DNA from 3 places in the Vibrio sp. JZG120 genome. Region 3 is predicted to be linked to each of the others. Evidence: predicted binding sites of a transcription regulator. Region 3 holds the regulator's gene; each other region holds the start of a gene.
The links. The regulator PurR, encoded in region 3, represses purine synthesis genes. The targets are predictions, from matches to a motif close to TNANGNAAACGTTTNCNTNA.
Positions count from the first base shown of each region.

Region 1: the regulator PurR is predicted to act here: its motif matches at 7,805-7,824, upstream of ACWPOD_RS10045 (phosphoribosylaminoimidazolesuccinocarboxamide synthase).
Region 2: the regulator PurR is predicted to act here: its motif matches at 3,439-3,458, upstream of folD (bifunctional methylenetetrahydrofolate dehydrogenase/methenyltetrahydrofolate cyclohydrolase FolD).

Region 1 is NZ_JBSRRK010000004.1:350,086-360,373, reverse strand. It holds gene ACWPOD_RS10065 (NAD-dependent malic enzyme) at 1-1,272, opposite strand, end outside; gene ACWPOD_RS10060 (helicase-related protein) at 1,486-3,837, shown strand; gene ACWPOD_RS10055 (hypothetical protein) at 4,126-4,503, shown strand; gene ACWPOD_RS10050 (alkaline phosphatase D family protein) at 4,833-6,506, shown strand; gene ACWPOD_RS10045 (phosphoribosylaminoimidazolesuccinocarboxamide synthase) at 6,585-7,688, opposite strand; gene ACWPOD_RS10040 (SulA-like leucine-rich domain-containing protein) at 7,892-8,284, opposite strand; gene ACWPOD_RS10035 (hypothetical protein) at 8,698-8,880, opposite strand; gene ACWPOD_RS10030 (J domain-containing protein) at 9,058-10,032, opposite strand; gene ACWPOD_RS10025 (OmpA family protein) at 10,109-10,288, opposite strand, start outside.
Region 2 is NZ_JBSRRK010000011.1:80,091-90,378, reverse strand. It holds gene ACWPOD_RS19325 (beta-ketoacyl-[acyl-carrier-protein] synthase family protein) at 1-103, shown strand, start outside; gene ACWPOD_RS19320 (hotdog family protein) at 96-560, shown strand; gene fabG (3-oxoacyl-ACP reductase FabG) at 557-1,282, shown strand; gene ACWPOD_RS19310 (beta-ketoacyl-ACP synthase) at 1,279-2,502, shown strand; gene ACWPOD_RS19305 (membrane lipoprotein lipid attachment site-containing protein) at 2,548-3,138, opposite strand; tRNA gene ACWPOD_RS19300 (tRNA-Arg) at 3,248-3,324, opposite strand; gene folD (bifunctional methylenetetrahydrofolate dehydrogenase/methenyltetrahydrofolate cyclohydrolase FolD) at 3,528-4,388, shown strand; gene ACWPOD_RS19290 (NupC/NupG family nucleoside CNT transporter) at 4,456-5,655, opposite strand; gene ACWPOD_RS19285 (LysR family transcriptional regulator) at 5,913-6,857, opposite strand; gene ACWPOD_RS19280 (lytic murein transglycosylase) at 6,949-7,920, opposite strand; gene ACWPOD_RS19275 (YcgL domain-containing protein) at 7,969-8,250, opposite strand; gene minC (septum site-determining protein MinC) at 8,448-9,110, shown strand; gene minD (septum site-determining protein MinD) at 9,128-9,940, shown strand; gene minE (cell division topological specificity factor MinE) at 9,943-10,206, shown strand; gene rnd (ribonuclease D) at 10,285-10,288, opposite strand, start outside.
Region 3 is NZ_JBSRRK010000004.1:584,171-594,458, forward strand. It holds gene elyC (envelope biogenesis factor ElyC) at 1-195, shown strand, start outside; gene torR (two-component system response regulator TorR) at 268-978, opposite strand; gene torD (molecular chaperone TorD) at 1,245-1,892, shown strand; gene purR (HTH-type transcriptional repressor PurR) at 2,360-3,364, shown strand; cyclic di-GMP riboswitch class I at 3,643-3,732, shown strand; gene ACWPOD_RS11080 (TfoX/Sxy family DNA transformation protein) at 3,849-4,439, shown strand; gene ACWPOD_RS11085 (TVP38/TMEM64 family protein) at 4,555-5,241, shown strand; gene ACWPOD_RS11090 (hypothetical protein) at 5,262-5,582, shown strand; gene ACWPOD_RS11095 (alpha/beta fold hydrolase) at 5,620-6,423, opposite strand; gene glgA (glycogen synthase GlgA) at 6,534-7,991, opposite strand; gene glgC (glucose-1-phosphate adenylyltransferase) at 7,981-9,198, opposite strand; gene topA (type I DNA topoisomerase) at 9,809-10,288, opposite strand, start outside.

The DNA of each region.
Region 1 (10,288 bases), 230 kb from region 3:
AGGTGTTGCTTCTACGCGGCTTGTTGGGTTCGATAGTGGGAAGACAATCGGACGCTTACAGTGTTTATGCATTTCTTCGATGACTTCTTGGCTAAATAGGCCAGGAGCACCAGAAACACCAATCAGTACCGTTGGTTTGGCGTTACGCATAACGTCGAGGAGTGAGAAGCCATTTCCTTCATTTTCCCACTCTTTCGTATTGGTATGTTTCTGCACCAGGCGTTGTTGGAAATCAAGAAGGTTAGGCATACCTTCTTGTAACAGACCCCAACGGTCAACCATGTAAACTTGTGAGCGAGCTTGCTCGTCAGAAATCCCTTCCGATACCATTTGTGCGATGATCGCTTCTGCAATACCGCAACCAGCAGAGCCTGCGCCCAAGAAGGTGATACGCTGTTTAGACAGCTGAGTGCCTGCTGCTTTACAGGCGGCAAGTAGAGAGCCAACAGTAACGGCCGCCGTGCCTTGAATATCATCATTGAAGCAGCACACGCGATCTTTGTAACGCTCAAGAAGAGGCATCGCATTTTTCTGAGCAAAGTCTTCGAACTGGATCAAGGCATCAGGCCAACGGCGCTGTACTGCTTGGATAAACTCTTCTACAAATGCATCGTATTCTGCACCCGTAATACGAGGGTGACGCCAACCCATGTACATCGGATCAGCTAAACGTTGTGGGTTATTGGTACCCACATCAAGCACGATTGGTAGCGTGTAAGCAGGGCTGATACCACCACACGCGGTATAAAGTGACAGTTTACCAATAGGAATACCCATGCCGCCGATACCTTGGTCACCCAAGCCAAGGATACGTTCGCCATCTGTCACAACAATCACTTTAACGTTGTGGTTTGCTGCATTATTCAGCAAGTCGTCAATACGGTCACGGTTCGGGTATGAAATGAACAGGCCACGACCACGACGGTAAATGTTAGAGAAGTTTTCACATGCTGCGCCGACAGTTGGCGTGTAGATGATAGGCATCATCTCAGAAATGTGGTTTTGCACTAGGCGGTAATACAGTGTTTCGTTGGTGTCTTGGATATTACGCAGATAAATGTGCTTATCCATATCGCTTTCGAAACTCTTGTATTGCTGGTAGGCACGTTCCACCTGCTCTTGGATGGTTTCGGTAGACTCTGGAAGCAAGCCTTCTAAGTTGAATGAACTACGTTCTTCAGCAGAGAATGCACTGCCTTTGTTCAAAAGAGGGGTTGCTAAAAGAGCCGGACCCGCATATGGAATATATAGTGGGCGTTTATCGTTGTTCATTGGGTGCCTTATGTAGGGTTGAAGGATGCGCACCAAATTTTAACGGGTTCACCATTTAGTTGTAAACATGCGTTGATGCACATCAATGTAATGTCGCAAAAAAACTCAGATACCGCCGAAAATATCGGCAATATTGGTTGTTTAGAGATACCTAAAGCAGGATTTTTTTACTTGGGTATAATGTTCTGCATCATCAAATCAAATCCAATTTCTATGTTTCAACTACCTATCGACAGCCTACAAGCTGAGTTTGACCAACATGTGAACCAAAACCATCTCGTGGTGGAAGCCGAAACCGGGTCAGGTAAATCTACCCGTTTGCCTATGTGGGCGGCAAAACACGGACGCGTGCTGGTTATTGAACCACGTCGAATTGCTTGTACCTCGCTGGCTGAATATCTTGCGGAGCAATCTGGTGAGCCAATAGGTCGCAAAGTTGGTTATGCGATCAAGCTTCATGCCTACTTTGATGAAAAAACCGAAGTTGTATTTGTGACTCCGGGAGTCGCACTGCGTTGGTTTGCGGAAAACAAGCTAGCAGGCTTCGATATCGTGATAGTGGACGAATTTCACGAGCGACGCTGGGATATTGATCTATTAACCGCAATTTTGAAGCAAGAAAATCAACATCGGTTGATCGTCACTTCCGCTACGCTGGAGGGCGAAAAGCTAGCGCGTTACCTGAATGCGAAGCGTCTGCGATCTGAAGGGCGTTGCTTTCCAGTCACAGTGACACATCGTTCTTTAGACAGCCGTTATTTACCGAATAAGAAGGGATGTGAACAAGAGGTTGTCAGAGCGGTAAAAGAAGCATTGGAAGATGAAGATGGCGATATTCTTGTTTTCCTGCCTGGACGCAAAGAGATCACCCAATGTGCTCAGATGTTACAAAGTTGCGGCGATGTCATGGTGGTCAAACTTCATGCCTCGGTTAGTGATGAAGAACGGCACCGCGCGTTAACTACGCAAAAACAACGAAAAGTCGTATTGGCAACCAATGTTGCGGAAACCTCCTTAACGATACCTAACATCCGAGTTGTCATTGATAGCGGCTTAGAGCGTCGAACCATTCAACGTAACGGTCGCACAGCTTTAACGCTGACCCACATTTCTAAGGCCAGCGCCGCGCAGCGAATGGGGCGGGCGGGCCGTGTTGCTGAAGGAGCTTGTATTCGTCTATATGGTGAACACGCGCCTTTAGAATTAGTGACGCCTCCAGAATTGCACAGAGAAGAGCTCGTCGAGCCCATGCTGGCAGCGGCTTGTTGTGGATATCGTCTTTCAACACTCGATTTTCTCGACTCAATTCCTCCAAAGTCGCTAGAGGCATCTCATTCGACGCTGTTATCTATGGAAGCGATTGATGAGGATGGCAATGTCACGCAGCATGGGAGAAAAGTATATCCACTACCCATTGATGCACTGTTTGCCGATCTTGTTACCAGAATTCAAGCGAAGCCAGAGAAGGAAGCAATGATTGATTTGGCTGCCGCCTTATCTGTGCCTGCGCAGCTCTATCAGCGACAAAGTGGCGAAGTCGCTGAGCTTCTATCTCAAGAGGAGCCATACGGATGTGATGCCTCTTTGCTTATCCGTTTGGTTCGGGGGGAGCGACTTCCGGGCATTGTCATTGATGCCAGCGTACTCGAAGAGGCACAAGGTTTAGCGAAACAAATGCGAGACGTATTTGAATTACCGGAACTTGACGTTGCCTCTCGATATAACCGTGAAGCGCTCTTTTTCTCCATCGCCTCATTACACCCTGAGCTTGTGTTTGTCCGACGAGCTCGTCGAAGAGATGCTCTAGGAAATGGAGTAGTCGAGATGCTGGTTGGGCGTAACAGCCGCTTTCCTGATAAAGAAGAAGCGGCCATTGTGCTAGATAGCCATAGCGTGCCAGGACGAGGTGTTAAGCAAACACTGAACCTCGCATCGGTTATGATGCCTATCCCGCTGACGTTATTACGCGAACTTGAGCTAGGGGAGTGGCAACAAGGTGAGACGAATTATGAAGAGGAGACCCCAAGAGCAACGATGCATTTTGTCTACGCCGGACGAACAATCTGTACTGAACATCAAGCGTTAAAAGGTGATGTGGCAGTTCAGTCTATTGTCGAAATGATAGAAGACGAGACACTGTTACCAGGTTTTGCTTCTCAAAGAAAACAGCAAATACAACATTGGAAGCTCTATAACGCATTGGGCCTTAATGCCGGAGAAGAAGTTAAAGATTTGGCTTCATTGACATTTTTTAGCTGGTTAAAAGAGCAGTTGGAAACATTAGGCGTTGAAAACATCGATGATATGGCGTTGTTTGAACCAGAAGACTTAACATTTAACGGTGTTCCAGAATGGGAATACGACGATTTCACGGAGCAGTACCCTTTAGAACTTTCGCTGCCAGAACTCCAACTAGATGTCGAGTATTACGCGTCTCGCAAGCTGGTACAGGTCGTTTATCGAGAGGGAAACCGTAAGGGGGATCCAAAGCGTTGGGAGCTGCCACGCTGGGCTGGTTGGAAGATACAGTATAAAAAGGCCAGTCGAGTGATTGATGTGAAGTAGGTAGGCGGATGACGTTGTGACAAGAATTGATATTTTTTTGGTGAATCTATAATGATTTCATATTGATAGCGTTACTTACGTGTTGTTTTTAGTTTCTTAATTGAAATATTAATCAATTGAATGCTTATATATGGCGAAGCTGTACATCAGTTGTTACAAAGCTGGTTTTAATATTTCCTTTTGCATGTAAATTAGTGCATAAAAGACGAATGTTTTATATCCCATTGCTATATCAAAACAGTTGAACGATATTTGGTATATCTCATTTTCGAGTGTCGGGGGCATAGAATGGATCAACAAGGAAAGACGTGCATTGAATTCGACTACACTAGCTTTTTAGGGGCGACAGGTAGTAAAAAATGGACCTTTTTAGAGGCATTTGCCACCATCGCGCCTATTTTCGGTTTGATGTGGAAACAGAACATTGCGGAATTGAGCAAGCCTGAAGATCGGTTGTGGGATGCCGCATTAAAATCGATGTCTTCTCGTAAAAGTGATGAATCCAATTTGGTCCGCTTAACCCAGTTAGCTAAACATGAAGGGATCAATGAATTGCGAGTCGTTATGCCATATTCGCTCGATGTTCAGCAAATCGAGTACATAGAATCTCGCAGTCAGTTGAAGGTGGACACGTCAGAACAAGATGTCCTTAACATCAAGTTTTAGGCTGAGCATTTCCACTTCATCAATGTACCACTTAACAATAGTGCAATGAAAAGCGACCTCAAAGTAGGTCGCTTTTTTATTTTGAGGTTTTTGTCACAGGTCTTGGAAGTGTGATGAATATAGAGTATTTGCACTTAAATTAACAAAAATGTAACGTTTGGAAATGCAATTGTCATAACTAGCTTCTAACTTTGTGTTTTTAGGACAAATTACCGACTAAGTGGTTGGTACTGTAAGTTCGAATTAACGTCCCTTATTGGCACACAAGGATGATTGAGTCACCACGTCATTTGGGCATAAAAACAAACACAATAAGAAAGGAATTCAATATGTCTTTGTCTCGTCGAGACTTTATGAAAGCTGCCTCTTCAACGGCGATTGTTACCGGACTGGTGGGCTGTGGTAGCGATGCTAGTGAATCTGTTGCGGTTACCTTTGAGCACGGAGTGGCGAGTGGAGATCCTACTCAAACACAAGTAATCATTTGGACTCGTGTTACGACCTCAGCAAGCTACGCAGATGTAAGCTGGCAAGTTTCATCTAACGAAAATTTTACTGATATCGTGCAAAGTGGCACTTTTGCCACAGACACGAGCCGAGATTTCACGGTAAAAGTCGATGTTCAAAATCTCAACGCAAATTCTCGCTACTACTATCGATTCATGGTTGGAGATGTCACTAGCGAAGTCGGGCAAACTCAAACATTACCAGAAGATGGTGTAGAAAAGGCATCCATGGCGGTTGTTTCTTGTGCAAACTATCCTGCAGGCTATTTCCATGTGTATCGAGAGATCTTAAATCAACATGAACAAGACCCGTTTGATGTGGTGCTTCATCTCGGTGATTACATTTATGAGTATGGTGCTGGTGGCTACGCTAGTGAAGATGCTGAGGCATTAGGGCGAGAGCCAAGCAAAGGCACTGAATGTATTACCTTAGATGATTACCGAAAACGGTATGCGCAATATCGCCAAGATGCTGATCTGCAAGCGTTACATGCGAGCCTACCAATGATTGCTGTCTGGGATGACCATGAGCTTGCAAATGATACTTGGAAAAATGGTGCGGAAAACCATCAAGAAGAGGAAGGCAGTTTTAATGATCGTCGTGCAGCTGCGGCTGCCGCGTGGACAGAATGGTTGCCCGTTCGTGAAAACACCTTCTCAAACATGCTGATTTACCGTCAGTTTTCGTTTGGAAGTTTAGTCAATTTGATGATGCTCGACACGCGACTTGTGGGGCGTGATAAACCGTTGGATTACTTCTCGCTCAGCTCTCCAACGATGGAAGCGATTGGCGGTTTAGTTGCTCAGTCGCGCAGCGAAGACCGAGAGCTGTTAGGCGCTGACCAACTCGCTTGGCTGATGGATGCGTTCAGTACGCACGACGCAACTTGGAATGTGCTAGGGCAACAAGTGTTAATGTCTCGTATGGAGTTGCCAAGTTCGGTTATGACCGCGATGTTTCAATTGTTTACTGCCACTGAAGAACAAAAAACAGAGGCGTTATTAGCAGTAAACTCTGCGATTACGGGTTACCTCTCTGACCCAAGTTCAGATACCATTTCTCTCCCGTATAACCTAGATGCATGGGATGGTTACTACGTTGAGCGAGAGAAAGTTTATCAACTGGCCAAAGCCAACAGTGGTAAATTTGTCTGCTTGGCAGGAGATACGCACAACGCATGGGCAAGTGAGCTTAAAGACGTATCTAAGCATCCTATCGGGATAGAGTTTGCAACTAGCTCGGTGAGTTCCCCTGGGCTAGAGGCCTACCTAGCGTTAGATCCTGTTGCGATCGCTCAAATGGAATACACGTTGCCGCACTTAGTGTCAGAATTACAGTGGGCAGACATCAAACAGCGTGGCTTTATGCGCGTTACTTTTACGCCCGACAAAGCAGAGTCGACCTGGTATTTCGTATCAACGATTAAAGACAAAACATATCACGTGACGACCAAGTCAGCCTTTACAACAGATGGCACTACGTTAAATATCGGCTAAACTGAGCCTAATACGAAAAAAGTCCGCAGGCTAGTGCGGACTTTTTATTGGAAAGCGTTTAGCAATCTAGCGACAGTGCTAGTCAATCAATCCGTATTCTTTGCTCAGAACTTCGATGATTTCCGCTTTCGGATTCTCACTCAAATGAATCGGCTTGCCTGTAATCTTCTCGGCAATACCAATGTAGGTGCTCGAAATCGCCATCAAAGATTCGACGGGTAAAGCATTATCACGAGCGAGTGCTTCGCGCTCTGGCATACGTTCTTTGTTTAGCAAGATATCTGGGTCAGGGAAGTGGTTAAGTAGGAACTGGCGGAAACCTTCTTTTGAGTTCTCTACGATGTGACCTGCTTGGTACTCTTTAGCATCCCATATACGAGACGAGTCTGGTGTACCCACTTCATCCATGTAAATCAGCTTTTCATTGCCAGCAGCATCATGAACATAACCAAATTCGAATTTGGTATCGACAAAGATTTGGTCGATTTCTTCTAACGCTTGGCTGATAACGTTAAAGCCTTCTTTCAGCAGTTTTTCGTAGAGTGCGATATCGTCGGCACTTGAGAAGTTAAATGCTTCGTAGTTGTCTACGATGTTTTGACGAGTAATATTCACGTCATCCGCTTCTGGCACACCGGGAATACCTTTTAGAATGCCTTTTGTGGATGGGGTCATGAGCAACTCTGGCAGTGCTTTGTCTTTTCCTAACCCTTCAGGAAGTTGGATTCCACAAAACTCGCGCTCGCCATTTGCGTAAGCGCGCCACATCGAACCCGTGATGTATTTGCGGCAGATGGCTTCTATTTTTACCGGTTTGGCTTTTTGTACAATCCAAACAAAAGGGTGAGGAATGTCTAGAATATGGCTATCTGCTAAGCCATTTTCTTTGAACAGTTTGAACCAGTGATTAGAAATCGCATTAAGCGCAGCCCCTTTACCCGGGACACCATTAAGACCACCTTCAGCATGCCAAATACAATCGAATGCAGAGATTCGGTCGCTAATCACCATGATAGCCAAAGGCGCATCTGGAGCGACATCGTATCCTTTTTCTTTGATCAGTCGGGCACTGTCTTCTTCAGTTAACCAGTAAACTGAACGAACTTTTCCGCTGTGAACGGGTTTATGGGTGCGAATTGGCAGGTCGTCATTGACGGCAAGTACTTGATTAGCAAGGCTCATTGCGACATTCCTATCATCTTAATCAAACGTCAGAAAGAGAAGATATTCAGCAAAATGTGGGCGCTGAATAAATCGAATGTGGGCATCATACCAGAACTATTTTAACTCGCCAGAGAAAAAGCAAACGTTTGCTTATTTTCTTTAATACAAAAAAAGCCCCCTTAAAAAGGAGGCGAGATGCAGGATGGATAACGTCGAACTTATTAGTGGTACTTATTAACTCTGCCTTCGACGAAAAAAACCTCACACTGATAGCGCTGCGCCATGTCGCGCAACATAGATTGATTCATAAGTGCAATTTTATTTGATGCGACAACAGCACTGGCATTACCTGATCGGATGGCTTTGATCACGATCTCGACTTCTGAAAGCTGTTGAGAAGGCTTCATTTGAATCACGTTTTTACAGCAAATATTAGAAGCAGTGAGTTGTTCAAAGTCTGGGCGAGGGCAGTCTGCTGTAAACAAAATCCATTGTTTCTGCTGCGATAAAACAGCCAGCTTAGATAGAAGCTGATCCGAAACGGCCATGGGCTGAGTTGCTTGTGCCAATACGTTGTAACGAGAGTATGTATGAGATTGACTTTGTAACTGCATCTTACTGTTCCTTTATACATGCTGTATGTGTATACAGTAGTTTGTTTTGGCGACCTGATCAACCCGTTTCTCAAAAGTTATTTGCGTTTTTTTGAGAAGGAAACAAAAGGATTTTATTTTAAGTATCTGAATTTATTTGATTATTTTTCATTTTTGATATGTCTAACATCAATTTAAAAATGTGAGATGAGTAGAAAATTGGACGAGATACATACAGGGGGTCACTACTGTATATACAGGTGTTTTTTCACGGGCAGTGGTTTGTATACAGTAGGAGAGGGGCTGATAACCGATGCGACATGCTATGTAGGATAGGAGGGAATACGAGATAGAGATTGGAAATAGGGCTTGGCCGATCAAAAAAGCGCCTTAAAAGGCGCTTTTGAAAATCAGTTCCGTTGATTCCGTCTTGCTTAGCTCGCTCGTTGCAAGCGTTCGCGCATTTGTAATTCGCCTTGGTTAAATAGGCGCACGTCGATTTTTGCCATGTCGTAACAAGCTTTACATGAGTAATGGTGCTTGCCATCTAAATAATCGTGACGAGTTACAAGACTAGGTTTTTTACACCAATCACAGGTGCCTTCTTCAGTGAACATTGATTTTCTCCCCACCTAGATTAATTTGAGTCGTTAGGTGTTATTTTGCGCTGAGCATTATGGCATAAAAGCGAGACTTAAGTTAAATGTCTGTTAATTTGTTTGAGAGGGAGATCGATTGCGGCGCTTGATTATATGGGTCTAAAAGCATGCTAGCCAAAGTGTCTCGACCTGTTTTTACTGTTTTGTAACATTTTGTGAGACAAGCTGAAAGGCATGATTGAGTCGCTTCATTTCTTCTTCACTGCCTCTTGTGTCCGGATGATAAAGCTTTGATAGCTGTCTATAGCGTAGCTTTATTGCTTGTAAATCAGGGATGTGTTGTGGTGTGTAGCCAAACATGGCGCATGCGACGCTTAGCTTATGGTTCTCTGCCTGGGTTTTGGATTTCTTAAATTCTTTGAATACTTTCTCTAGCTGGCGTTTCAGTTGCTTGTTCGTAAACTCTAGCTCTTTAACTTTTGCCGCCATTCGCTGATTTTGGCTTTCCTCTTTGGCTTCACGCGCTTTTCTATTCTGCTTATGTTTCTTGATTACGAAGAAGCTTAAGCCGCTGATGATGAGTATCGCCGCTAGCCAAATCAGCCATAAAAACTGCGAGTATTCTACCTTGGGGTTTGCAACTGTGCTTTTCTCTTCTTGTGTTTGTTCAGCCTTTTTATCGAGCGACTTTATTTGCGAGACTTGTTTAGCTCGCAGTTGGTTGAAGCGCTGCTCTAACAGTTGATTATATGCTTGTTCTGCTGCTGGATTATGCTGAGAAGCCATTTGATACAAGGCTTCAGTCAATTGAGAAGTTGTGACCTTATCTTGATTGCGCTGAATAAAGTTAGCGAGAAGAAAGCCCCGATCGATTGGGTCATTGAGTGCGATAGAGGTTAGCCAATATAACGCTTGTGTTTCATTTTTTTCGCCATTTATCCCTTTAGCAAAGTCGTTCGCGAGCTGTTTTTGCGCAGGGAGGTAACCTTGGTTGGCGGATTGCTCTAGCCAGTAGCGTGTTTCTGTTGAGGCTTCAGCTTTGTTTGATGCCAATAATTGTTGTGCGTACTCGTATTGTTCTATGGGGTCATTTGGAGCTTGAGAGGCAAGCGAGTAACCAGAAAAGCAGAGGCTAAATAAGCAGAGTAGGGCAGACGTTTTGACAGACATTGATATGTCAGGCCTAACGATTATGGTTAGGCCTGCTCCGGTAATCTTTTATTATTACCGCTATGGTGCAACCAAATTACTTCAGTGGCAAGATCTGGATTTCAACACGACGGTTGCACGCACGACCTTCAGAAGTTTGGTTTGAGCAAATTGGGTTACGTTCGCCGTAGCCACGTGCAATTGCGCGACCAGGTGCAACGTTTTGAGATACTAGGAATTGACGTACGGACTCTGCACGACGCTCAGACAACGTTTG
Region 2 (10,288 bases), on a different contig from region 3:
AGTTGAGACGCCAACCAAACTGGGTAACAAAGCGATTCTCAGCAACTCTTTTGCTTTTGGTGGCAATAATATTAGTCTTATTTTTGGTTACGCTCATGACTAAACTTCCTCCCATCGAACAACTTTTGCCACACGACAAACCAATGATCTTGGTTGATCGTGCTTTGGATGTTCAACGAGATACGATTCACTGCCAGGTTGATATCGTAGAACACAACCCGTTCTTCGACTCAGCCTCTCAAACTGTGCCAGCTTACGTTGGCATTGAGTTTATGGCGCAATCTGTCGCGGCGTGGTCTGGTTACCACGCATTAATGAAAGAACAAGCGCCACCGATTGGCTTTTTGCTTGGTAGCCGTCGATACACGTCTGAATGCGATGCGTTTTCTCGCGGACAGGTGCTCGATGTGTATGCTGAAAAAGTTATGGAAGATAACGGTATGGCGGTTTTTTCAGCCCGTATTGAGCTACAAGGAACTGTTGTAGCGACTTGCCAATTGAACGTTTACGTTCCATCAGAAGAAAAATTACAAGAAATGAAAATCAGGAGTCAACAATGACCCGACAAGTCCTCGTTACAGGTGCCAGCAAAGGCATCGGTAAAGCCATTGCCGTTCAATTAGCCAAAGATGGTTTCCAAGTCATTGTCCATTACATGGGCGATCAACAAGGCGCGCAAGACACCCTAAACACCATCGAACAGCATGGTGGTAGCGGTCGTCTTATCCAATTCGACATCAGTGACCGCGCAGATTGCCGAGAGAAACTAGAGGCCGATATCGCCGCACACGGCGCTTACTATGGCGTCGTGAACAACGCTGGCATCACAAAAGATACCGCTTTCCCTGCGATGACCGAAGAAGAATGGGATGGCGTGATCCATACCAACCTAGATAGCTTCTACAACGTTCTTCACCCTTGTGTTATGCCTATGGTGCAAAAGCGCAAAGGCGGTCGAATTGTTACCCTTGCATCAGTATCTGGCCTGATGGGTAACCGTGGTCAAACCAACTACAGCGCAGCAAAAGCGGGCGTAATTGGTGCGACAAAATCACTCGCACTTGAACTGGCAAAACGCAAAATCACCGTTAACTGCGTTGCACCGGGACTTATCGACACAGGCATGGTAGACGAACACGTAAAAGAACACGCGATGCCGCAAATTCCTTTGCGCCGCATGGGAGAGCCAGAAGAAGTTGCTGGTTTAGTCAGTTACCTTATGTCTGACATCGCAGGCTATGTAACTCGCCAAGTCATTTCGGTAAACGGAGGCCTAGTATGAGCCGTCGAGTTGTTGTAACCGGAATGTCGGGTGTGACTGCGTTTGGTAACGATTGGCAATCTGTCGAACCAAAACTGCGTGACTGCCAGAACGCGACGCAATACATGCCTTCTTACGAACAGTATGATGGCTTGAACACCAAGCTCGCGGCACCCATTTTAGATTTTGATCTGCCAAAGCACTACAAGCGCAAACAAGTACGTGGCATGGGGCGAGTTTCCAAATTAGCGACCGTCGCAACAGAAAACGCACTAAGCCAAGCAGGCTTGATTGGTAACGACGTGCTAACCAACGGTCAAACGGGTATCGCATACGGCTCATCAACAGGCAGTACCGACGCAATCGGCGCATTTGGTGTCATGCTGAATGAGAAAACCACTAAAGCGATCACCGCAACGACTTACGTGCAGATGATGCCGCACACTACGGCAGTGAACGTTGGTCTATTTTTCGGTTTGAAAGGCCGAGTGATCCCAACCAGCAGTGCATGTACCTCTGGCAGCCAAGCAATCGGCTATGCCTACGAAGCGATCAAACACGGCTACCAAACGGTCATGGTTGCTGGTGGCGCTGAAGAACTGTGCCCAACGGAATCCGCTGTCTTCGATACCCTTTTTGCCACCAGTCTGAAAAATGAAGACCCGAAAAGCACACCAAGACCTTATGACTCCGATCGCGATGGTTTGGTGATTGGTGAAGGTGCGGGAACGCTGGTTCTGGAAGAGTACGAACACGCCGTCGCTCGTGGCGCGAAAATCTATGCAGAAATCATCGGTTTTGCCAGCAACTGTGATGCCGCACACGTCACTCAACCACAGATGGAAACCATGCAAATCTGTATGGAAATGGCTTTGCAAAACGCGGGCATTCCAGCTGAGAAGATCGACTATGTATCTGCTCACGGCACTGCCACCGACCGCGGCGATATTGCGGAAAGCAACGCAACAGCGAATGCTCTGGGCAAAGTGCCAATAAGTTCACTCAAGAGCTACTTTGGCCACACACTAGGCGCCTGTGGCGCGATTGAAGCGTGGCTAGGTTTAGAAATGATGCACACAGGCTGGTTCAACCCAACGCTCAACCTAAAAAACCTCGACGAGCAATGTGGTGATTTAGACTACATCGCCGGACAAGGCCGAGAGCTGGACGTGAAATATTTGATGAGTAACAACTTCGCCTTTGGCGGCATCAACACCTCCATCATCTTTAAAAAGATGTAATGCCCTTAATAAATGCAAAAGCGCTGGTTAACCAGCGCTTTTTTGTTAGTTGAAGGCAACTGAACGGTGCTTGCAACGATAGATATCAGCAGAAACAGATGTTGGAGTTTGTCCTTCAGACTCAATAATATTAGTCACATGATATCGATTACCACCCGCCATGTAGACTTGGTTAGACAACTCATCAAAAAGAGAGCCTTTCTGGCTTTCTGATACAACTTTGTTTCCAATCACTTTGCACTCATTGTTTTCGACTTCTGCAAACGAGATGGGTTGAACTTCATTTGCACCAGGTAGTAATTTAACTTTCTCAGCTTCTAAACTGATTTTGGCAACCTGGCAGTCATAAAGCTCCGCAACAACACTAGATGGGCGTCCACGGCTAGTATCTAGAACAGTTGCGATATGGTACCGGTTTCCACCAGATGCGTAAGTTTGATTCTTAAGTATACGATCTACATTGTTTGGATGAACATCCTCGATCGTGTAAGAGTCAACCATTCTGCAATTAAGGTTTTTAATTGCAATATCAGTAATTGGGGTAATATTTATAGCTTGGGGTAAAACACGAACTTTGCGTGTGACACACCCACTTAAAAGAGTAACAATCAATGCAGTAAAAATTATTTTTTTCATGAGTTTAAGCATCAAAATAAAGCTCATGTAACAGAGCTAAGTTAATACATTTGAGACAAGATCGACAAAGCCCCGACAACTCAAAGAGTTATCGGGGCTTTTGAATAAATGGCACGCCCTATTGGATTCGAACCAATGACCACATCCTTAGAAGGGACGTGCTCTATCCAGCTGAGCTAAGGGCGCGCTACAGGGACAGGATTATACGAGTTCAAACGGGTAAATCAACGGGTTTTCATAACATTCTGATCTGAATGCCTAAAAAAAGTCCATCAAAACGCTTAATGTTCAAAAACACCACAAAGCAAACGTTTGCGTATGGATGTTAATAAGAAATTCTGCGACAATGCGCCGCAGATAATTTGCCTTCTTAATTTATAAGGAAAGTCATGACTGCTCAAAATATAGACGGAACTCTCATTTCCCAAACTGTTCGCTCCGAAGTGGCTGCACGTGTTAAAGCACGTGTTGAAGCTGGGCTACGTGCTCCTGGTTTAGCAGTGGTTCTAGTTGGTGAAGATCCTGCTTCTCAGGTTTATGTCGGTAGCAAACGCCGCGCATGTGAAGAAGTTGGGTTTGTTTCTAAGTCTTTTGACCTTCCTGCGTCTAGCTCAGAAGAAGAGTTACTAGCGCTGATTGATGAATTAAACAACGATGATGAAATTGACGGCATTCTAGTGCAATTACCCCTTCCTGCGGGCATCGACACAACACATGTTTTAGAGCGCATTCACCCAGAGAAAGACGTGGATGGCTTCCACCCTTACAACGTTGGTCGTCTTGCACAACGTATTCCAAAGCTTCGCTCTTGCACGCCAAAGGGCATCATTACCCTACTAGACCGTTACAACATAGAGCTTCGTGGCAAACATGCTGTTGTGGTTGGTGCATCAAACATTGTTGGCCGTCCTATGACACTTGAGCTGCTGCTTGCGGGCTGTACAACGACAACATGTCACCGTTTTACCAAAGACCTAGAGAGTCATGTGCGTCAAGCTGACGTTGTCGTAGTTGCGGTTGGTAAGCCAAACTTCATCCCTGGAGAGTGGATTAAGAAAGGTGCAGTGGTTATCGATGTCGGCATTAACCGTCTTGATTCAGGCAAGCTAGTTGGCGACGTGGAATACGATAAAGCACGTGAAAGTGCGAGCTTTATTACTCCTGTCCCTGGTGGTGTTGGCCCAATGACCGTCGCAAGCTTAATTGAGAACACGATGCTCGCTTGCGAGCAGTTCCACACAGACAAATAACGTAAACTTCAGATACGAAAAAGGCTCCGCAAGGGGCCTTTTTGCTAATTTTAGGTATCTCTTTCAATTACAGGCTTAAAATCACGCCCGCAATCGAAGCGCTCATTAAGTTCGCCATGACACCAGCGATAATCGCACGGAAACCATGTTTAGAAACAAATGCACGCTTTTCAGGTACCAATGAGCCCAACCCACCAATCAGCATCGCCATGCTTGAGATGTTTGCAAAGCCACACAAAGCAAACGTCACGATTGCTTGTGAGTGTTCACTAAGTTGAGATTTCACTTCTGCAAGCTGGATGAAAGCGACGAACTCATTCACCACAATCTTATTACCAATCAGCGAGCCTGCTGTGGTTGCTTCTTGCCATGGTACACCTAATAACCAAGCGACAGGTGCGAATACATAACCTAGGATCAGCTCGAAGCTTAGTGGCGTCCCAACAAGATCACCAATCCAACCTAGCATGCCGTTTAACATTGCAATGACACTGATGAAAGCCAATAGCGTACCACCTACCGATACAGCAATGCGTACACCCGCCATTGCACCATCGGCTAATGCTTCTACTACGTTGGTTGCACGTGGAATTTCAACTTGGCTAATGTCGATATCTGCTGCTTTATCCGTATCTTCTGGCATTAAAATTTTTGCCATCAGCAAGCCCGCAGGTGCCGACATAAATGCAGCAGCGATCAGGTAGTTAAGGTCAACGCCCAGTGACGCGTAACCGACCAACGTTCCACCAGCAACAGAAGCCAAACCACCTGTCATCACCGCAAAGAACTGCGAGTCGGTCATGTGCTTTAGGTATGGCTTTACCATCAATGGCGCTTCAATGGTGCCAACAAAAATATTCGCCGTTGCAGACAAAGACTCCGCACGACCGATACCCAGCAGCTTTTGAATACCGCCACCGATAAAGTTGATGATTTTTGGCATCACACCAATGTGATAAAGACCTGAGATAAGAGAGGAAAAGAAAACGATGATACCCAGAACATTGATCGCAAAGGTGAAGCCCCCTGTCGCCAAATTACCGAATAAAAACGCAATGCCCTCTTGACCATAGTTGATCAAATTCGACACTACGCTGCTCACTGAATTCAGCGCATCTCGTCCTGCTGGTACATATAAAACCAACAACGCAAACAGTACCTGCAAAGCAAACGCAAACGACACTGTTCTCAGCTTTATATTTTTTCTATTTGTAGAAAGTAGCCATGCTACGAATAGTATGGCTACGATACCAATAATTGAGTTCATAAAATGAATCCGACAGAAGGGGGATATGGAAGGCACCGGATTGTATAGCGGACTCAAAATGCTGCAAGTTGAGGATGTTAACAGTGTGAAAAGTTTAAGCGCCCAATAATTGACCTTAATTATAAGGCATTGAATTATATAAATATAAACGTTTGCTTATTTTTATTATTTCTATATGGAAAAGATGTTTCTAGTTCTGGAAAAATTTTTGTGAAGTGAATCACCTTATGTGCCGTTCAATAACGTCATTGATCCTGTTACTTAGGAATAGATATGTAAGGCGCTAGACGTTGATCCCAATGACACGGGTTACCGATCTTCTGTTTGATGAAGTTAATCACTGCGGATATTTTTTTGGGCATATGTTGGCGGCTTGGATACACCGCATAAAACGGCATCGACTGGCTTGCTTTCCAGTCCGGTAACAACTGTATTAACTTACCCGTTCTAAACTCATCACCCAGTAAGTAAGTGGCAAGGTAGGCAATGCCCCAACCTGCAATGGCTGCATCCCGAACGGCTTCAGCCAGATCCACTGAATAGTTACCCGAGACTTTTACGTTCAATTCTTGCTGATCTTTGGTAAACGCCCACCCCGTATAGTCGCGCTCCCAGCTTCTGTATATAAGGCAGTTATGAGAAGACAAATCATCCGGCTCTGTTGGCGTATCATGTTTCAATAAGTAATCTGGTGATGCCGCTACAACAAACTGGCAATCCGTCAAACGCTGCGCAATGTAGCCTTCAGGTAAATGCTCGTTGTTGGTTACCCATAAATCGAGCCCTTCGGCTAACATATCGACCTTATAGTCAAACAGATGTACTTCCACTTGAAGTTGAGGATAAAGTTCGCGTAACTCTTGAATCGCTGGGATAATGTGTAAGGTACCAAATGATTGCGACAATCCAAGACGTACCAAACCTGCCACTTCATCCCGCTGGGTCTCCATCTCTAATGTGGCGCTGCTCACCGCTTGTACCACTTGCTCACAGTGATGAAAAAAGGTTTTCCCTGCCTCAGTCGGCGTAAAGCTTCGCGTAGTGCGTTGAACAAGCTTGATACCAAGAGACGCTTCTAGCTGACTCAACTGCTTACTCACATGAGACACCGACACGCCTAAGCTCTTTGCAGCCGCTGTGAAGCTTTTATGTTTAAGAAGAGCGGAGAAAATCACCATTTGTGCGGCACGTTCAGATAACACGCTTTACCTCGATTTGATTATAGGAAAAACAAAGGACTCCGAAGAGCCCTCATATTGAATACTGGATGCCAAGTGATTATTTGATAACAGCTCAGTATTTGATTCGGTCAGCCAAGTGACTCACGGCGAGTGCGAAGTAGTAAGAGCGGTTCCACTTCATCAGTACGTTGTAGTTATTGTAAACCAGATACGTACGACCATTTTCGTCGTCCGGCATGATCAACCATGCTTTGATGTCTTCATCCAGTTTTGGCAACGGACTACCGTCGTATTTTGTGATGCCAAGTTTGCTCCACTCCTGAAGGTATTTACCTTTTTCAGCTGTGCGCCCTTCTAAGCTGCGATCAATGCCTTTAGGAACTTTCACTTGGCGACCCCAAGTATATTTGTCATCCCAGCCGGACTTGCTCAAATAGTTAGCGGTTGATGCAAATACGTCGACTTCAGATTGCCAAATGTCTTTTTTACCATCCCCGTTGCCGTCAGCGGCAAAACGTAGGAAAGAGCTTGGCATAAATTGACACTGTCCCATCGCACCAGCCCAAGAACCTTTAAAATTATCTAGCTCGATATGGCCTTGATCGAGGATCTGCAATGCCGACATGGTCTCTTTACGGAAAAACTCTTCACGACGACCTTCAAATGCCATTGTCGACAACGCGTCAATCACTTTGAAGTTACCCGTAAATTTACCAAAGTTACTTTCTACACCCCACAGCGCCACGATAAAGCGAGGCTGCACACCGTACTCATCGCCTATACGCTTTAGCTCGGTGTAATGCTCTTTATAGAGTTGTCTTGCTTGCTTCACCTTCCATTCAGGCACCGCGCGAGGAATGTATTCATCCAACGTCAGTTTCTTCTCTGGCTGGTTTCGGTCCGCTTTTACTGCTCGAGGCTTGTACTCAACATTAGCAAAAGCAGCACTAATGACCTGCTCTGAGATACCTTTATCACGCGCTTCAGCACGCAGCTTATTCAAGTATTCATCGAAACCCTCGCTACTTGCAAAAGCCGAGGTACACACACCAACGCTAAGCATGGTAGCCAGTATTTTTTTCATATTGCCCTCCTTGAGCAAGGCAGAAATCCCAGATGAAAAACGATGACGTTATTCGCCTTTCTGCTGGGCTTTTTGTTCTTTGTACTTTTCTAGTAGGTTCTCCGGCGGAGGCGGAACCTGCAAAAAGAAGCCATCATTTTGCAATGAAGCCTTCACTTTTTCGATATCAACTTGTGCCAATTTACGGCCATCAAGTTTAATCGTCATAACAGCGATAGGCTTACCGAACATCTGCATTAAGGTGTCAGGAACCTGTGAAAAATCATCCTTTTTCGGAATATAGAGATAAGTACCTTCTTTTTTCGAGCTTTTATAAATAGAACAAAGCATGACACGCCTTTTATGCTGATTTAGCCGCGTTGAGTGCGGATTAGGTTGAAAACGTCAAATTCTCGCAAACTTAATAGCAAATTTGAGATTAATTCACCTATTTGCCCACGAGAGAACTTGCTGCGTCAAAGGATGAAATATAACATGACAGACCTAGTTTAAGGCAACGCTCTTTCAATAAAGGCAAGAAGTCCACGATGACCCATTCACCAGACCTTAAAGGTAGCAGTTTTACATTGTCAGTTTTACACCTTTCTGACAATGAGATCGCAAAGACTGTCGAATTTTTGCAAGAAAAAGTTTCTCAAGCACCTTCTTTTTTTGCATCCGCGCCTTTGGTAATCAATATAGCAAAAGTACAAGGCGACATTGATTTCCCTAAGCTTAAACAAGGCATCTCAGATGCTGGTTTTATTCCGGTCGGTGTAACGGGCTGTAAAGACAAGCGTGTACAAAATCTTGCTTCCGAAGCTGGCTTCGCCATTATGTCGGCGAGCAAATCACCAAGCCAAGCACCTGCCAAAATGGCGCCAACGAAAGTAGTTCGCACGCCTGTTCGATCAGGACAACAGATCTACGCGAAAGATGGTGATTTGGTGGTGTTAGCGCACGTAAGTGCTGGTGCTGAAGTCATCGCTGACGGCTCTATTCATATCCATGGCACACTTCGAGGCCGTGCGATTGCAGGCGCAAGTGGTCAGCAGGAAGCGCGTATTATTTGCCACGATTTACAAGCAGAACTGGTATCCATTGCGGGTGACTACTGGTTAAGCGATCAAATTGAAAGCGAGTACTGGCAAAAGAAAGTAATGATCAGTAAAGCCGATGAATCATTGCATTTAGAAGTTCTCGCGATTTAATCTAAAAAGGAAAAAAAATGGCACGCATTATTGTAGTAACGTCTGGTAAAGGTGGCGTTGGTAAAACCACTTCAAGCGCAGCCATCGCCTCTGGTCTAGCTCTGAAGGGAAAAAAGACCGCGGTGATCGATTTTGATATCGGTTTGCGTAACCTCGACCTAATCATGGGCTGTGAGCGCCGTGTCGTGTATGACTTTGTGAACGTCATTAACGGCGAAGCGACATTAAACCAAGCGCTGATCAAAGATAAGCGCACGGACAACCTATTCATTCTTCCTGCTTCTCAAACTCGTGATAAAGACGCACTGACAAAAGATGGTGTTCAGCGCGTATTCGGCGAACTTGATGAAATGGGCTTTGATTTCATTATTTGTGATTCACCAGCAGGTATAGAACAAGGCGCATTGATGGCCTTGTATTACGCAGATGAAGCCATTGTCACAACGAACCCAGAAGTCTCTTCTGTGCGTGACTCTGACCGCATTCTCGGTATTTTAGATTCTAAGTCACTGCGTGCAGAACAAGGGCTAGAGCCAGTAAAACAACACCTGCTACTGACTCGCTACAACCCATCTCGCGTCACTCAAGGCGAAATGCTAAGCGTTGAAGACGTAGAGGAGATCTTACATATTCCACTACTGGGCGTGATTCCAGAAAGCCAAGCCGTGCTTAACGCGTCAAACAAAGGTGTGCCAGTCACTTTTGACGATAACACCGATGCAGGTATGGCTTACTCTGACACCGTTGATCGCTTATTAGGCAATCAGGTTGAATTTCGTTTCCTTACTGAGGAGAAGAAAGGACTCTTTAAACGACTCTTTGGAGGCTAGACATGTCATTATTAGAATTTTTCCGTCCACAGAAGAAAACTTCTGCGAATCTAGCTAAAGAGCGTTTGCAAATCATTGTTGCTGAGCGCCGCAGCCAAAATGATCCAGCGCCTTCTTACTTACCTCAATTGAAAGAGGACATCTTGAAGGTGATCAGTAAGTACGTGGCAATTGATCCAAATATGGTTGACTTAACATTTGAGCACAAAGACGACGATATCTCAGTTCTTGAGCTCAATGTGAAGCTACCAGACGACGAGAAGTAAACCACTTTTCCTCACGAGATTGAATGCTCAGATTAGAATGAAAAAGGTTGGCACCGAGGCCAACCTTTTAATCTTTTATTAC
Region 3 (10,288 bases):
GCAGCAGGCATTAAACCAATCCCAGCCCCGACCAACTTCTTAGCTATTAGCGAAATCAGTCAACCTTGGGATAAATACTCACCTAAAGCGCGTTACTTAGAACAAACAGAGCTTTATTGGCATGAGTACTTGGGCAGCATTTGGCAAAGGTTGCGTGATACTGTCGGCCAAACACCAATGGTTGAAGCAAAGTAGTACTATATTGAAACCACAAAAAAGGAGAGCCGAAGCTCTCCTTTTTCTTTTTAAGACTTAGGTTTGTTCAGTTTAATCACCAGCAAACATATAGCCTTCGCCGTGCACCGTCACAAAAATTTGTGGGTTCTTTGGATCAAACTCCATTTTTGCGCGCATACGTCGAATAAGAACATCAATAGTACGATCATTGGGAGCATCAACTCGGTGGCTGATCATATTCAAAATACGCTCGCGACTTAACACCTGGTTAGGGTAAGACGATAACGCCACCAAAAGTTCGTATTCTGCTTTGGTCAATTTTACGGGTTCGCCGTTACGGCTCAGCGCACGACGTTGAATGTCGAATGTCCACTCTCCAAAACGTACAATATGTTCTTCACTGGTTTCGTTCGCTTTCGCGCTACCGCTACGCGCTGCTGAAATACGCCACAGCAAGTTTTTAACGCGAACCAACAACTCCCTCAGTTCAAAAGGTTTTGTCACATAATCGTCAGCGCCCATTTCTAGGCCTACGATTTTATCAATGCTATCCGTGCGTCCTGTTACTAATATGATACCAATATCCGATTGGCTACGTAATTCACGAGTAAGCATCAGGCCGTCTTCACCCGGCAGGTTGATATCCAGCATGATTAGGTCTACATCACCCGCTTGCAGGACCTCACGCATTTCTGCGCCACTCTCTGCTTCGCTGACTTGGTAACCCTCATTTTGGAAATATCCCGCAAGCTTACTACGAGTTACAACATCATCTTCTACGACTAATACGTGATAGCTCATTTACACCACTTTTCTGTCTTCTTATTATCCAAGACGTATTCTATTCATAACTAGTAACATTTCTAGTCATAGATACATTAAAAAGCAAGATTTAGCGTTTTTATTGATTCAAAACAAGCTTACCCATCGCTATTAATAAACGTTAATTTTTGACCATAAAACATAATAATTATAGTTACTGCTATTCATTTTAATTGATTACACTTAGGGGATATCCCTAATTGACTTTGTGATGCACAACTTGAAGCATCATTCAGGAGCCCAAAATGCAAGAAGTGAAAGCTTTTAATGAAAAACGCGCTGAAATTTACTGGTGGTTTTCGAGCTTGTTCGCAAAAGAGCTAACAGAGAAAGAACTGGAAGCCTACCACAGTGTTGAAATTCGCAGTTTTCTAGCAGGTTTAGGTGAAAATGAGTCGCTGAAACCAGCCGTTGATAGCCTCGTTGATGCGCTAAACCGATTGCAAGATCGTGAAGACGCTCAATTGGAGCTTGCTGCTGACTTTTGTGAACTGTTTTTGAAGACAGAAAAATATGGCGCTCTTCCTTACGCATCGATGTACATCGGTGAATCAGGTTTGCTGAATGACAAGCCAGCCGAGGAAATGGAAAAGTTGATGGCAGAATTTGGCGTTCAAGTAGATGAAAATCTAAAAGAGCCTGCGGACCACTTAGCCGTTGAACTCGACTTTCTCGGCAACATGATTATCCGCTCAAACGAACTTGAGCAAGAAAAACACATGGAAGAAGCCTTCGTTAAACAAAACGACTTTATCCAGCAACAGTTGATGTCTTGGTTACCTCAGTTTGCAGACAAATGTAAACAATTCGACGAATTTGGGTTCTACTCGAGCGTCGCGAAACTATTAGTTGCATTTTGTAAACTAGACAGCGCTTACCTTATTGGGGAATAATTGCCGCCTATTTTTTAAGGAGCCCGCCTATCGGGCTTCCTGTATACCTGAAATAACTGAATGTAAGTAAGTTGGGTATATTATTCGTTTGCCTTAACTTAGCTCAAAGACGCTTGGTTATTTAGCAGTCAAAATGTGACTTCAAATACACAAATCTCTTGCTGAAAACATTGCTAGTCAGTCCACATAGGGCTAAAATGTGAGCGCAAACGATTAAATATGATTTATATGTAAACCGCTGAAATATAGCGGTTTTTGTGTTTTTTAACAGGTTGATGGCAATTTCTCATCAGATAGAAAAAAGATAAAATTCATCGACCGATGCTGCTACGTACCCTTTTGTCGTACTTGGACCAACCGCTGCCGAAACACTTAGCGCCAACCTTAGATTGCTGGGTGTAAAACCATTAGAGCATCAGGTACATCCAACACGACATATTTCAGTAGCTCGATACAGGACACCATTTATGGCCACTATAAAAGACGTTGCTCGCTTAGCCGGCGTTTCCACTACGACAGTTTCGCACGTTATCAATAAAACGCGTTTCGTTGCAGAAGCAACGCAAGAAAAAGTAATGAAAGCCGTGGACGAGTTGAATTACGCGCCAAGTGCGGTTGCACGCAGCCTAAAGTGCAACTCAACTCGTACTATTGGCATGTTAGTAACGCAGTCAACCAACCTATTCTTCTCAGAAGTGATTGACGGGGTTGAGAGCTACTGTTACCGCCAAGGCTACACTCTGATTCTGTGTAATACGGGTGGGATTTACGAAAAACAACGCGATTACATCCGTATGCTGGCTGAAAAACGTGTTGATGGCATCCTAGTGATGTGTTCTGACTTAACCGAAGAGCTTAAAGAGATGCTTGACCGTCATGCCGACATTCCTAAAGTGGTCATGGATTGGGGTCCAGAAAGCTCACAAGCGGACAAGATCATGGATAACTCAGAAGAAGGTGGCTACATCGCAACCAAACATCTGATCGACAATGGCCATACTGATATTGCTTGTCTAAGCGGTCATTTTGAAAAACTTGCTTGCCAAGAGCGCATTGCAGGTTTCCGTCGCGCGATGAGCGAAGCAAACCTAGCTGTAAATGAAGATTGGATCCTTGAAGGTAACTTTGAATGTGATACGGCCGTATTAGTCGCAGATAAAATTACAGCAATGGACAAACGTCCGACAGCGGTATTCTGTTTTAACGACACAATGGCTCTGGGCCTAATGAGCCGCCTACAACAAAACGGTATCAAAGTTCCTGATGATATTTCAGTGATCGGCTACGACAACATCGAGCTTGCGGAATACTTCTCTCCACCGTTAACCACTATCCACCAACCTAAACGTCGTGTGGGTAAAAATGCGTTCGAGATCCTACTTGAGCGAATCAAAGATAAAGAACACGAAAAGCGAATTTTCGAAATGCAACCTGAGCTTGTAATTCGAAACACCGTGAAGAAAATGAACTAAAATTCGCCAGATATAACGATGTCAAATAAGCGCTCTAAAAGGGCGCTTATTTTTTGTCTCTAAATAACTTTCCCCTGACTTAGGTTTGTTAGACAAAAAATCTCTAAGTCTCTGTTTTATATGTAGGTAAATCACACTCCCTCACAACCTCGAGATCATCCCGCCTTATTCTCAAATATGCACAAATATGCGCTTGTCGACACTTTTTATTGAACCAGAATCACACTTTTACGGGTAAAACGTGATGTTAATTCAATATACGAAGTATGCTCATTCTGTCACGCACAGGGCAAACCATTCGAAAGGGTGGGACGCAAAGCCTCCGGCCTGAACCATAGTACTATATGGAAGGTAGCGGGGTTACCGATGGCAAGTGTGCAAGCGATGACTTTACCCTGTAATGACATTGCTTTTGCGCATGTTTGCTACTCTCTCGGACCTGACTTTTGGTGGCGTAATATTAATTACACCGAGATAACAAAACATGGATAAACCGATACTCAAAGACTCTATGAAGCTATTTGAGGCACTTGGTAATATCAAGTCGCGCTCAATGTTTGGTGGCTTCGGACTATTCGCTGATGAAACAATGTTTGCACTAGTTGTAAATAATCAGCTTCATATAAGAGCAGACCAACAAACTTCATCTGACTTCGAGAAACAAGGGCTAAAGCCTTACGTTTATAAAAAACGTGGCTTCCCAGTCGTTACTAAGTACTACGCAATTTCCAACGATTTATGGGAGTCTAGCGAACGCTTAATCGAAGTAGCTAACCAATCGTTGAAAAAGGCAAAGCTTGAAAAAGAACAGCAAGCAACTACAAAGCCTAATCGCTTAAAAGATTTGCCTAACTTACGACTGGCAACTGAACGCATGCTGAAAAAAGCAGGCATTGAGTCAGTAGAAAAACTGGAAGAGGAAGGTGCACTTAACGCTTATAAAGCGATAAGAGATACGCACTCTGCAACCGTCAACATTGAGCTGTTATGGGCACTAGAAGGTGCTATTAACGGTACTCATTGGAGCGTTGTACCTCAAGCTCGCCGAGATGAGTTGATGAATGGCCTCCAATAAAAGTCGGCCTTAAAAACTATCTTGTAAAACCGCAGTCTAATCTGCGGTTTTTTTGTGAAATTTTTTCGACTTTCATTCTGTCTTATTACATATATCCCAAATTGGAATCATAAATATGAATAAGAAACTGATATTAGGCCTAATCCTGGTCGCGATCATTATCTTTTTAGGCGTTAACTTTAGTCAGTATTTAACGTTGGAAAATGCAAAAGCACAACAAGAAGCGCTGACCACATACATCGATCAGAACTTTGTTTTTTCGGCAGCTATTTACTTTTTTGCCTACATTGCAATTACCGCTTTTTCTATTCCTGGGGCAGCTGTGGTTACATTACTTGGTGCGGCTCTATTTGGTTTTTGGACGAGCTTATTACTGGTTTCTTTCGCCAGTACTATGGGTGCAACACTAGCATTTTTAAGCAGCCGATATTTGCTGCGTGACTGGGTACAAAACAAGTTTGGCAATAAGTTAATCGCAATTAATCAAGGTGTCGAAAAAGACGGTGCATTTTATCTATTTTCCTTGCGTCTCATTCCGGTATTCCCTTTCTTTCTTATCAACTTGTTGATGGGCTTAACGCCAATGTCTGTAGGTCGATTTTACCTTACTAGCCAAGTAGGTATGTTGCCAGGCACTGCAGTTTACTTAAACGCCGGTACTCAGTTAGCAACAATTGAAAGCCTGTCAGGCATTATTTCACCTGCGGTATTGGCCTCTTTTGCGTTACTGGGGCTGTTTCCAATCATCACTAAATGGGTTATGAATAAAGTAAGGCCAACACCGAGTCAGCAAAACTCATAATTAGTAAGTGGACGTGTTTAATGAAAATATTCATTGCTAAAAACCCAGCAGAAGCGCATATCGTGTGCGAATTATTGAAAACCGAGCAAGTCTACTGTGAAGTCCGCGGAGAAGGTATTTTCGGTTTAAAAGGAGAGCTGCCGTTTAGTGATGATACCGATCCTTATGTCTGGCTTTTTGACGCCAAACAACAAGTAAAAGCAGAAGGAATAGTACAAGCCTACCGCAAACAATCCGATGGAAATGAGTATCAAGATTGGCAGTGCCCGAAGTGCCATGAGGTAAACGAGGGGCAGTTTGGTGCTTGTTGGCAATGTGGACATCAAATAGGGGAGCCTTAATAACTCCCCTACTCCTACTCAATCGATTTATTCAGCGCTAAGCAGAAACCATTTGCTGCTTAATAAATTCGATGGAATGTTGATTGAAATCTTCAGGGCGCTCAACATTACAAACATGACCACAGTTGGGGATCTCTCGTAAAACACTAAGCTTATGCGCCGCAACCATTTCTTTAACAGGCTTAATAAACATGTAATCTCTGTCGCCCATTAAATAGAGTGTGGGAATGGGTAACTCTCGATCTTTAAAATACTTCATTAAAGGATTTACATCAGCAGCAAGAATAAACCAACGTTTAAATTCTTTTTGGCAAAGCTTCTTGGCCTCACGAATAAAAAGATGGCGAGACTCTCGCTGGCTTCTCTGTGGCATAACAATGTACGCAAAAAGTTTGTAGAGCCACATGTACGGCAGAATGTGCTTACAAAAATTACCTAATTTAACCAATATTTGAGAACGAGTATTGAGCCTTGTGACAGCGCCACCGAGCACCATTGAACGCACGCGCTCTGCTGATAATTCAGCAAGGTTTCGAACAATAATGGTACCAAGCGACATACCGACAAAATGAGCGGATTGGATCTTTAAATGGTCCAATACTTTCAAAATATCTTGGGTGACTTCCGTAAAGGTATAACGGCTGGCAATGAGCTCTTTAAGTAACTGATTTGACTTTCCATGACCTCTTAAATCGATCAGCAATAAGTTAAAGTGTTGCTTGTAAGCTTTGATTTGCTTGAACCAGATAGAAGAGCTACCGCCAGCACCATGCACAAATACAACCCACTCATGACTAGTAGGGTGCAAATAGGTTTTATGAAAAAGTAGCGGCTGGGTCATATTCAAGTATCAAAAAGGTCGTGCTATTGAGTAAAAAGCCATCCTACCACACTCCCCTTACTCAAGATAATAAAGGCACCTTATTCGGTGCCTTTCGTTACAATTTTAAGTCAATTTAACGCCGAATTGTAAAGTTGCAAATAAGCTTCTGCGGCCTTTTGCCAACAAAAATCTTGTTGCATCGCGTGCAACTGTACTTTATTCACTTCAGGTTCGTTTTGAGCATAGAGCAACAGTGCCCTTAGCATCGTTAACAACAATGCCTGCGGTGTCGGTTCGAAAAAAACAAACCCCGTCGCTTCAGAAGGGTTCACATCATAATCGTTGACGCTGTCTTTTAGACCACCGACACCACGTACTATCGGCAATGTCCCATAAGCCATACTATAGATTTGGTTTAAACCACATGGTTCAAACTCAGAAGGCATCAGAAAGAAATCAGAACCCGCTTCAACGATATGCGCAAGTTCATTATCATAAGCTTCTACGAAGACAAATTTACTAGAAAACTGTGCAGCAACCTCTTCTAGCTGAGCGGCTAGTACAGGGTCTCCGGTCCCAACGACAACTAGTTGAACATCGTGCTTCAAAAAATCGGCCAAAGCAGGCAACAAGTAATGCACACCTTTTTGCTGGGTCAACCGACAAACCATACCGAACATGGCTACATCTTTTTCAGGCAAATTTAGCCGCAGTTGTAATGCTTGTTTACACGCTTTCTTGCCTTGCGTCATACTTTGTTGGTCAGCGCAGTAATTAACTGGCAAGTAAGTATCCGTTTCCGGGTTCCAAGCACTGTAATCACAACCGTTCAAAATACCAACTAAGTCCTGCGCGCGTTGCTGAAACTCCCAAGCCATTCCATGACTGCCAAGCTCTGTTTTGAGTTCCTCTGCGTACGTAGGGCTGACCGCGTTTATCTTATCTGCATTCATTACACCAGCTTTGAGCATCGTAATATGCGTTGCACTCACCGCAGCATCGGGAACGTTTCGACAATGAAACTCTGGCAAGCACTGCACGTCTTCATAACTAAATACGCCTTTAAAGACCGCATTGTGAATTGAAATGACGCTTTTAGTATGAGCAAAAAACGGATCATTGCTATACCTGTGCTTGAGCAAAAATGGAACAAGACCAGTGTGCCAATCGTTCGCGTGTATGATATCCGGCTGAAAAGCAAGCTTCGGCAACATGTCTAAACATGCCGCACTAAAAAACGCAAAGCGCTCACCGTTATCGGTATACGCTTGGTTGTTCTCCGCATACATCGATGGTCGATTGAAATACGGCTGACAATCAATCAGATAAACAGGATTTTGACCTAGCATGAGCCGCAGAACTCGATACTCCGTATGCGGCCATGATGTTAGTTCTGTTTCTAATACAACTTCTGCGTCAGCGAGTTTATCAATACTGCTGTACGCAGGGATGGTAATTCTTACGTCTTGCTGTAGGTTTTGAAGGGCTTCCGGTAGTGCCTTGGCAACGTCTGCCAAGCCACCACTTTTAATGAGACCTTCAACCTCAGAAGCTACAAACAGAATAGATAAGTTGTTAGTAGCCAACTCGAGCTCCTTTCGGAATAACAACAATGCCCTCCTCAGACACGTGGAAGTGTTTTTTATCTTCTTGAAGATTCACACCAATCTGAGTACCAGGAGCAATATCGGCATCCTTATCGACAATCACACGACGTAAAACACAGCCTTCGCCAATTTTCACGTCACCAAGAAGGATACATTCGCTGATATCGCAAGCAGATGCAATATTACTGCGGAACCCAAGCACCGACTTTTCTATTCTTGAGCCTCTGACGTAACTGCCATTACATACCAAACTGTCGATGATCTGAACACGGCCATTATCAGAGTCTGTAAATGTCGCTGGCGGCAGTGGAGGATAATAAGTATGCAGCGGCCATTTACGGTTATATAGTGAAAACGGTGCGTCTTTTTCTAGCAGATCCATGTGCGCTTCCCAGTACGCATCAATGGTTCCCACGTCACGCCAGTACACCTCTTCTCTTTCACCGCTGATTTTGTTAGTACTGAAGTCATACACGAACACGTCACCTCGAGGGAACATCTTAGGAATAATGTCCTTCCCAAAATCATGTGATGAAGCTTCATTATCCGCATCTTCAACCAACTCAGAGAATAACACCTGAGCTTCAAAAACGTAGTTACCCATTGAAACTAAAGCGTAATCAGGATCGCCAGGAATCGACTTCGGGTTTGCTGGTTTCTCTTCAAAGCCTATCATGCGACCTTCACTGTCCACTTCGATAACCCCAAATTGCGACGCCTCTTTTAGTGGCATACGCAATGCAGATACCGTCAGAGAAGCCTGCTTTTCTGAATGGAAGTTCAGCATTTGTTTGATATCCATCTTATAGATATGGTCAGAGCCAAAAATACAAACTTGATCCGGTTCCTCTAGTTCCATAAAACGGAGATTTTGATAGATCGCGTCTGCCGTTCCTTCGTACCAACGCTTACCAGTGCGCATTTGAGCAGGAATAGGATCGATAAAGCGGTCAGTGATGCCATTAATGTTCCAGCCCTTTTTTAAATGATGGAACAAAGATTGAGATTTAAATTGGGTGAGGACGTAAATGCGCATTAAATCCGCATTTACAAAATTGTTTAGAGCAAAATCGATCAATCGATAGCTACCACCAAACGGTACCGAAGGTTTACTACGAGATTCTGTTAAAGGTCTCAAACGAGAGCCTTCACCGCCAGCAAGAATCATTCCCAAAACACCAGCCATTTGTTGTTCTCCATATCGTTATAGCTTGGATTTGGTACTCGCTTGAATGAGTCATACTCGGGGAGTCAAGCGAATACATTTAGTAACCGTATCAGGAGTTTCTTTGAACTCTTACAACACGATAAAAAAGCTACGGCACTTCCAGTATGCAACGTCCACTCTTTTCTTATTTTTCGACGCAAAATGCACACAGTTGCACTAATTTTTGTAATAAATTATCTAAGCAGGTTCTAAATTACAATTTTTAATACGCCATTCTGTGTTCCATACAGTTCTTGCTTACTCAAGACGATATCTAGATCACACATGCAAAAGCAAACGATTACATTATGAAAACAATTTACGAACGGATTCACTACACCACCGACTTTTTGAGCTTAATATATAACAAATATATGAACGCAAAATGAAAGTTACGACGAATGTTTTTTACATAAAAAATACGTTCACTACTAATAAATCGTGACTCTGGTGTTTTCTAGCGACAATGGTGCTTGTTAAAGTGAGGAAAGGTCGATTAGAGGAAGAATGCGCAGGAGAAAACTGTCGGCCCCTACGCAAAAAAGGCAGCGATATCGCTGCCTTTTTACATTACCTTAATGGTGCATTTTTATGCTTTCGCTTTTTTACGCTTATCTGTGACTTCCCACTTACCTTCAACAAAGAGCGCTGTCCAACCAGATGGTTTGCCGTTCTCTTCCGAACGAACGTAGTTCTCTTTTGTTTTGCGACTAAAGCGTACAACTGCAGGACGACCATCAGGATCTTCTTGCGGTGCGGTCGCTAGGTATTTGAACTTCTCAGGTAAACGCTCTTCAAAACGTGCCAGTTCAGCAACCAAAGGAGCACGTGTCTCGCGCGATTTCGGGAAGTTGCTTGCCGCCATAAATAGACCTGAAGCACCATCACGAAGTACGAAATACGCATCTGAGTTTTCACATGGTAACTCGGGGAAATGAACAGGATCTTCTTTCGGTGGCGCGACTTCGCCATTCTTCAGAATCTTACGAGTGTTCTTACACGTTTCACTCGTACAGTCCATGTATTTACCAAAGCGACCGTTCTTAAGCACCATATCTGAGCCACATTT